DNA from 2 places in the Pseudomonas sp. LB3P93 genome. Region 2 is predicted to be linked to the other one. Evidence: riboswitches for the same ligand, from Rfam matches in the RefSeq annotation. Region 2 holds a riboswitch; the other holds the start of a gene.
What was found. A riboswitch is a leader RNA that binds a small molecule or an ion and turns the genes downstream of it on or off. The one in region 2 is predicted to bind cobalamin.

Region 1: another riboswitch for cobalamin. It lies ahead of cobO (cob(I)yrinic acid a,c-diamide adenosyltransferase); the one in region 2 lies ahead of ACYZT8_RS13375 (CbtB domain-containing protein).

What each region holds. Positions count from the first base shown of each region.
Region 1 covers NZ_CM142713.1:1,910,862-1,915,270, reverse strand. Annotated here, with positions in the region: gene ACYZT8_RS08530 (cobyrinate a,c-diamide synthase) at 1-965, opposite strand, end outside; gene cobO (cob(I)yrinic acid a,c-diamide adenosyltransferase) at 962-1,573, opposite strand; cobalamin riboswitch at 1,654-1,883, opposite strand; gene ACYZT8_RS08520 (hypothetical protein) at 2,038-2,634, shown strand; gene ACYZT8_RS08515 (PQQ-dependent sugar dehydrogenase) at 2,703-4,016, shown strand; gene ACYZT8_RS08510 (O-methyltransferase) at 4,137-4,409, opposite strand, start outside.
Region 2 covers NZ_CM142713.1:2,945,979-2,950,387, forward strand. Annotated here, with positions in the region: gene cobM (precorrin-4 C(11)-methyltransferase) at 106-852, opposite strand; gene ACYZT8_RS13365 (cobalamin biosynthesis protein) at 951-1,364, opposite strand; gene ACYZT8_RS13370 (CbtA family protein) at 1,361-2,065, opposite strand; gene ACYZT8_RS13375 (CbtB domain-containing protein) at 2,077-2,268, opposite strand; cobalamin riboswitch at 2,388-2,615, opposite strand; cobalamin riboswitch at 2,844-3,055, shown strand; gene cobW (cobalamin biosynthesis protein CobW) at 3,154-4,215, shown strand; gene cobN (cobaltochelatase subunit CobN) at 4,219-4,409, shown strand, end outside.

The DNA of each region.
Region 1 (4,409 bases), 1.0 Mb from region 2:
CACTCAGCGAGCAAAGGCTTGCCGGCGGCATGATGGGCGCGGATCGCATTCAGCATCGAGGTGTTCTGTGACAGCGCCACATGGTGCAATTCTGGATAACCGCCTGGCAGATAAAGGCTGTCAGCCTCCGGCAAATCAGCTTCGCGGATCGGCGAGAAGAACAGCAGTTCGGCGCCCATCGCTTGCAGCAAATCCAGGCTCGCGCCGTAGGTGAAGGCGAACGCTTCATCACGGGCCACCGCGATTCGCACGCCTTTCAATAGCGGTTCAGCGACAATCGTTTCAGGCGCCGCGAATTCCACGGCGGGCGGCAGCGTCACATCGCAACTGCTGGCCAGCGATTCGGCCGCCGCATCGAGGCGCAGGTCGAGATCGTTCAACTCGCTGGCCTGGACCAGACCGAGATGACGACTCGGCAATTCGATTCCGGTCTCGCGCGACAACGCGCCGTACCAGCGCAAACCTTCGGTCAGGCTGCCTTCGAGCAATTGCGCATGACGCAACGTGCCCACACGGTTGGCCAGCACACCGGCAAACGGCAAGTCCGGCTGATACTTCGCCAACCCCAACGCCAGCGCACCAAACGTCTGCGCCATGGCCGTGCCGTCGATCACACCGAGCACCGGCACACCGAAGTGCCGCGCCAGGTCGGCGCTGGACGGCGTGCCGTCGAACAGCCCCATGACGCCTTCGATGAGGATCAAATCTGCTTCACCGGCGGCTTCCCACAACAGTCGACGACTTTCCTGTTCGCCGACCATCCACATGTCCAGTTGATACACCGGCGCACCGCTGGCGCGCTCGAGAATCATCGGGTCGAGAAAGTCCGGGCCGCACTTGAACACGCGAACCTTGCGCCCCTGATTGCGATGCAAACGGGCCAGCGCGGCGGTGACGGTGGTCTTGCCCTGACCGGAGGCCGGCGCGGCGATCAGCACCGCCGGGCAATGACGTGGCTGATTCACAGCTCGACGCCTTTTTGCGCTTTGATCCCGGCCTGGAACGCGTGCTTGATCACACCCATTTCGGTGACCGTATCGGCCAGCTCGATCATCTCCGGCTTGGCGCCGCGACCGGTGACCACCACGTGTTGCATCGGCGGACGCGCCTGCAAGTCAGTGAGCACTTGATCGAGGTCGAGATAACCGTGCTTGAGGGCAATGTTCAACTCATCCAGCACCACCAGACCGATCGACGGATCGCGCAGCAATTCACGGGACACTTCCCAGGCAGCTTCGGCGGCGGCGATGTCACGCTGGCGGTCCTGGGTTTCCCAGGTGAAGCCCTCGCCCATCACATGAAAACGCACCTGCTCCGGAAAGCGGCGGAAGAACAGCTCTTCGCCGGTGCTGTTGCGGCCCTTGATGAACTGCACCACGCCGCACTGCATGCCATGGCCCATGGACCGGGCGAGCATGCCGAAGGCCGAGCTGCTCTTGCCTTTGCCATTGCCGGTCAGCACCAGCAGCAGGCCGCACTCATTCGGCGAGTTGGCGATGCGTTCGTCGATCACGGCTTTTTTGCGCTGCATGCGCGCCAGATGGCGTTCGTCACGATCGGGGGAATCAGTCATGGGGAGCTCTCCGTTGAGGCTGGATAACGGCGGGCAGGCACAAGAATAGACGGCAAGAAGCCTGGCATCGCCCACCGTGATGCCGTTGGATGAATCAGGCCGGTCTCCGGGCTCATGAGCGGCTTGCGCCGGACTGCGCGCCTTCCCATGTCGTCGACACAGTGGCTCAAGGCGCAGTCTTCACTCATTTACCGTTGCGGGGGCAGCGCCGGGATCATGACACTTCGTCGCTTGAAGGTAGTCACTCACCGGCTTCCCTGTTTCACTCTGTCGGCCACCGCCACAGAGCACCTGAAACAAGCCGCGAAGGTTAGAGGGTTGGGGGTGGAGCGTCAATTGAAGACAAAGCGCGGGCGAGCGATATACTGCCGCCGATTAATTTTCTGACACCCGACTTGCACCACACTGTCAGCAGTGATATCAACGCGCCACAACCCAACATCACAATTACAAGGGTAAGCAACATGCAAGGCATGATCATCAGCAATCCGAAGCTGGAATTCCTGCGGCCGGTGCTGGAACGCTGGTTTGACTGTATCGACCGCTACAACGTCGTGCGCGGCGATAACGATACCCCTTACTGGTACGACGAAAAAGCCAATCTCGGCCTGCTCTCCGCCGCGGCCTGGATGGCGGAAATGGTCACGCTGCAACAAGCGCCGACGCGCAAGCAGAACGAAGAAGGTGAACGCAACGGTCGCGCCGACCTGCTTATCGCCACTCCTGAAGCCACCGCCGAACAACGCGCCTACCTTCAAGCCACTCAACGCTGGCCGCGGGTCAATAGCCTGAACCTGACTCAGGCACTGCAGGAGATCACCAGCGAGGCCAAGCGGATCAGCTACGCCAGCGACCTGAAACTCGGTTGCCTGTTCGTTGCGCCGCAAAAAGCTCAGCAGAGTGCTACACCGGAAGAACTCCAGGACATGCTCGACGACCTGCAAAAGGAACCCAGCTGCGCCGTAGCCTGGTATTTCCCGTACGCCTACCGCAAGCTGCGCAATGAAGCCGGCAACTACCATCCCGGCATCGCTGTCCTGCTCAAGGAAGCCCGCGGCTGACGGGTTGAACCATCGAACGTCTACTCTTCTCTATGATTACGTCAATGCATTCATAGGGAAGATCAGTAATGCGCAAACCCCAGCTCGTTTTCATCATCGCGCTCGCCGGAGGGCTCGCCGCCTGTGGTGAAACCTCCAGCCTGCAAGTCTCGGACGGCACAGGCCCGTCGCCCAAGCTGCCAGAACCGAATAAAACCCTGATCCCGACGGTGAACATCGCCCCGGCGATCGGCTGGCCTGAAGGTAAGAAACCCGTCGCCGCGGCAGGGACTCAAGTGGCGGCATTTGCCGAAGGGCTCGATCACCCGCGCTGGCTTTACGTGCTGCCCAACGGCGACGTGCTGGTGGCCGAAACCAACGCGCCACCGAAACCCGATGACGGCAAAGGCATTCGCGACTGGGTCATGGGCAAGGTCATGGGGCGTGCCGGTGCCGGCGTCCCCAGCCCGAACCGCATCACGCTGCTGCGGGACAAGGACCACGACGGCATCGCCGAAACCCGCACGGTGTTCCTGGAAAACCTCAACTCGCCGTTCGGCATGACCCTGGTCGGCAATGACCTGTACGTCGCCGACACCGATCGTCTGCTGCGCTTTCACTATGAAAACGGCAACACGGCGATCAAGTCGCCGCCGATCAAGGTGGTCGACCTGCCGGGTGGTACGCTGAATCACCACTGGACCAAAAACGTTATCGCCAGCAAGGACGGCAGCAAGCTGTACGTCACGGTCGGCTCCAACAGCAACGTCGGCGAAAACGGCCTGGATCAGGAAGAAGGTCGCGCGGCGATCTGGGAAGTGGATCGTGCTACCGGTAATCACCGGATCTTCGCCTCGGGGATTCGCAATCCAAACGGCCTGGCCTGGGAACCTCAGACCGGCGCACTGTGGACGGCGGTCAATGAACGTGACGAAATCGGTAGCGATCTCGTGCCGGACTACATCACTTCAGTGAAGGACGGCGGGTTCTACGGTTGGCCCTTCAGCTATTACGGCCAGCACGTGGATATTCGCGTCGAGCCGCAAAACCCGGATCTGGTAGCCAAGGCCATTGCGCCGGACTACGCAGTCGGCCCGCATACCGCGTCGCTGGGCCTGTCGTTTGCCGAGGGCAACACACTTCCTGCGCAATTCAAGGAAGGTGCCTTCATCGGCCAGCACGGCTCGTGGAACCGCAAGCCGCACAGTGGTTATAAAGTGATTTTCGTCCCGTTCGCGGGCGGTAAGCCGACCGGGCAACCGATTGATGTGCTCACGGGTTTCCTCAATGCGGATGAGAAAGCCATGGGCCGGCCTGTGGGCGTGGTGATTGATCAGCAGGGAGGCTTGCTGGTGGCCGATGATGTGGGGAACAAGGTGTGGCGGGTGTCGACCGCGAAGTAACTGCAACACACACCTAACCTGTGGGAGCGGGCTTGCCCGCGATGAGGTCGGCACATTCAACATCGATGCTGCCTGATCCACCGCAATCGCGGGCAAGCCCGCTCCCACAAGGACCGCGTTTTAGCGTTTGCGGCAGAGCGTCAATCCATCCCCCAACGGCAACAACGACAGATCCACACGAGAATCATCCTTCAAGGCGCGATTGAGCGCCTGGATGGCTCGAGTGTCTGTGCTCTCAGGATTTTGCTCAAGCACCCGCCCGCTCCACAGCGTGTTGTCGAACACCGCCAGTCCGCCAACGCGCAGCAGACGCAGTGCATGCTCCAGATAGCCTGGGTAATTGGCTTTGTCGGCATCAATGAAGATCAGATCGAACTGCCCAGGCTGATCCAG
Region 2 (4,409 bases):
GAAGCAATCGCAATGCAGCCAATGCATTTTCCGTGATGAATGCGTTGGCTGATGTTGGGACCGCTTCGCGGTCCGGCGGGAGCAAGCTCCCTCGCCACAGGTGCTTTAGGGTCGATACAAATGCGCATGCCCGGCGCGATACAGCGATGATTCGCTGAACTGATCACTGCCCAACACCCGACCCACCAAAATCAACGCCGTGCGCCGAAAACCCTTCGCTGCCACCTTTTCGGCAATGTCTGCAATCGTCCCCACCACCCAATCCTGATCCGGCCACGTCGCCCGGTGAATCACCGCGATCGGGCAGTCCGCGCCGTAATGTGGCAGCAGTTCGGCGAGGATTTTCTCCAGATGATTGACCCCCAAATGAATCGCCATGGTCGCCCCGTGCTGCGCCAGGCTGCCCAGCTCTTCACCGGCCGGCATCACGGTTTTGTCGGCATAACGGGTCAGAATCACGCTCTGGGAAATGTCGGGCAACGTCAGCTCCGCCCCCAAAAGTGCCGCACACGCGGCAGTGGCCGTGACCCCGGGAATGATTTCAAACGCAATCCCGAGTTCGCGCAGATAACGAATCTGCTCACCAATCGCCCCGTAAAGACTCGGATCACCCGAATGCACCCTCGCCACGTCCTGGCCGTTGGCATGGGCGGTTTTGAACAGTTCGATGATCTGCTCCAGATGCAATTCGGCGCTGTTGACCACCTGTTCGGCACAATGGCCTTCCAGCACGGCGGCGGGCACTAAAGAGCCGGCATAGATGATCACCGGGCAACTGCGAATCAGCCGTTGGCCTTTGACGGTGATCAGTTCCGGGTCGCCGGGACCTGCGCCAATGAAGTAGACGGTCATCGTCCGTTCCTTTGAAAAAAGAGTCTGTCAGAAAAAGGGCGTGGGCAAGGCTTCAGATGAAGATTGCTCATGATCGAAGGCGGGGATTATCGGGGATCTTACGCAACGCAGGCCAATGCCAGGGTGGCCTGGGCGTATTTTTGTCGGCAAATCAGCAGTTTCGCCGGTGCCTGGGCCAGCTGTTCGGCCAAGGCCAGGGCGGCACTTTCCGCCACGCCGTAGCAGCCGGTGCGTTCGAACGCGATGTCCGAATGATGGCTGAGTTGCGCTTTGTAACCTTGCAGTTGCTCACTGCTGAAATACATCACTTCTAACCCAAGTTGTGCGGCGAGTTCGACCAGGCCTGGCTCATCACGCTTCAGGTCGATGCTGGCCAGGGCCTTGATCTGGTGAAGTCCGATTTTATGCGCCTGTAATGCCTGATCGAGCAACGCCCGCAGCGTGCTGGCGGGGCAGCCGCGCTGGCAGCCCAGGCCGACGACTAAAGTCGGCGCTGTGCTGGCATCCGTCATGCGTGGTATTGGCCGTCGTTTTTGCGGCGGAACAACCACGCGCTGATCAGGCCCAGGGCCAGCCAGAACGCGACGTTGGTCAGCTGCGAAGCGATTTTGAACTGCGCTTCCAGAGCTTCCGGAGCCAGCATCGAGTGCACTTCCGGTTGCGGCGCGCCGATCACATGCGGAGCAGCGAGAATCGCCACGCCCAGGATCTTCATCAGCCAGTGACGGCTGAACACGATCAGCGCAATGCCGACAGCCGTTGAAGCGGCCGTGCAGATCCACCAGAGTTGCCGTTGCGCCAGATCGGCCGCGGCTGTGCCCGGCAGTTCAGGCGGCAGGCCGAGGGTCGGCGCCAGCACGAAGGTTGCGTAACCGGCCAGGCCCCAGAGCAAGCCCTGCGAGGTTTTGGTCGGTGCACGCAGGGTGTAGAGACCGGCGAGCATCAGGGCGAAACCGACGGCTACCACCAGGTTGCCGCCCGTGGTCGACAACACGCGCTGCCAGCCATCTTCCGGTTCCCAGGCTTCGGCATCGTGAGTGTGAGCGGCGACACCCGCGGCGTGTTCATGAACTTCAACAGCGGCCGGCTCGGATTTTTCGTAGGTTTCGGCCTGCAGAATCAGCGGAGCGACCCAGAAGCTTTGCAGCAGGGTCAGCAACAGGGCGGCCAGCAGCCCGGTGAAACCTGCAGTTTGCGCAATACGCTTGATCATGTCGGCAGGTCTCAATGGCACGGAAAGGCGGAGCTGTGACGGGTATCGTGCGCAGCGTTGTGGACCGCTTCGATGTGCGAGAAACCGGCGAAATACACCAGGCACGCGCCCAGGATCGATGCGCAAACGGCAGCGGTCAGGCGTTGGGTCAGGGTCGTGGTGGTGCTGGCGGTGCTGTGGCCGGTGCTACTGATGATCGACATGGCGCTTCCCTCTGGTCTGTCAGCGGGTGAATAGAGCGCATGGAAGACCCCTGCGAGTCGGGCACGCAGAGGTTCAACAGCGCCCGCCCACCGCGGGTTTGTTATTCAGTGATCGTAACGGTCACTTTGTGTTGCGGGCCGGTCTCCGGGCTCACGAGGGGCCAAGGCTTGCGCCTGAACCTGCAAGCATCACCTTCCCATGCCGAACTGCTGGCACAGTGGATCTGACGCTTCGCTCGCTTACCGTTGCGGGGGCAGCACCGGACTGACATGGCTTTGAGTAAAGCACATGATTCACCGGTTTCCCGTTTCACCCTGTGAAGGGCACCCGTAACAAGGCGTGTAGGAGAGCATGGGCGGGGGTTTGGCGTCAATTGGCATGGGTTCTCAGTTGACACCCAATACCTGTGGCGAGGGAGCTTGCTCCCGCTGGGTTGCGAAGCGACCCCTGGCATTCCTTCAGGCATAGCTCGCAAGCAGGTTTTGCGACGGCTTCGCCACCGAGCGGGAGCAAGCTCCCTCGCCACAAGGGGGCGTGAGGCCTCACGAGACATTGACCCGCCCCAAGACGATGCGTAGCCTTGCGCTTTCGAGGTTCTTCGGCATTTGCCGAAGCTAAGAAGGGAACGCGGTCGATGCCGCGGCTGCCCCCGCAACTGTGAACGGTGATGTTCGCTGCCACGCCACTGCAAACCCAGTCCAACGGGTTCGCGGGAAGGCGCAGCGAATGCCAGTCTGCCATTGGCACACCGTCAGCCAGGAGACCTGCCTCGACACAGATTCTCACTACAACCGGGCGGGGTGATCCGGTGGCGAACTCTTCCGCGCGCGCCCGTCGCAGCGATTGTCGTCCCGTATGCCCGCCACCTTGCCAAAGGGCATCCGATGAAAACACTGGCCAAACTCCCCGTCACCATCGTTACCGGCTTCCTCGGCTCCGGCAAAACCACCTTGCTGCGGCACATGCTCGACAACGCTCAGGGCCGCCGCATCGCGGTGATCGTCAATGAGTTTGGCGAACTGGGCATCGACGGCGAAATCCTCAAGCAGTGCTCCATCGGCTGCACTGAAGAAGAAGCCAACGGCCGCGTCTACGAGCTGGCCAACGGCTGCCTGTGCTGCACCGTCCAGGAAGAATTCTTTCCGGTGATGCGCGAACTCGTCGCCCGTCGCGGCGACCTCGACCACATCCTGATCGAAACCTCGGGCCTGGCCCTGCCAAAGCCTTTGGTTCAAGCCTTCCAGTGGCCGGAAATCCGCAGCGCCTGCACCGTTGACGCGGTCATCACCGTGGTCGACAGCCCGGCCGTTGCTGCCGGCACCTTCGCCGCGTTCCCGGATCAGGTCGATGCCCAGCGCAAACTCGACCCGAACCTGGACCACGAATCGCCGCTGCACGAACTGTTCGCCGACCAACTGGCGAGCGCCGACCTGGTGATCCTCAACAAGGCCGACTTGATCAGCCCTGAAGACCTGGCCCGCGTACGCCTGGAAGTCGCCGAAGAGCTGCCGCCAGCGGTAAAAGTCATCGAAGCCAGCAGCGGCCGCGTGCCACTGGACGTGCTGATCGGCCTCGGTGCCGGTTCCGAAGAACACATCGACAGCCGTCACAGCCATCACGATCACCACCACGAAGGCGAGGACGATCACGATCACGACGCCTTCGATTCGATCTCCATCGAGCTGCCGCAAGCCGACGAAAGCCTGCTGCTGGACGCGCTGACCCAATTGGTGGTCCAGCACGGCATCCTTCGGGTCAAAGGTTTCGCGGCGATCCCGAACAAACCGATGCGCCTGCTGATCCAGGGCGTGGGCACGCGTTTCGACAAGCATTTCGACCGTCAGTGGGGCGCCGATGAAGCGCGTACCACACGTTTGGTGCTGATCGGCCAGGAACTGGACGCCGCTCTGCTCGAAGCGCAATTGCGCGCTGCACTCAGCGCTTAAGCCATGCACCTGCTCAGGACCCAGCCCGGCGGTTTCGTGTCGGATGACAACATTGCCGACCTTGGACAAACCCCCGCCGAGCTGGTGATCCTGTGCAGCGGTGACTCAAGCCTGGCGCTGCTCGCCGAAGCGGCGCAGCAGTTGCCGGACGATTACCCAAGCGTGCGCCTGGCCAACCCGATGCAGGTGCAGAA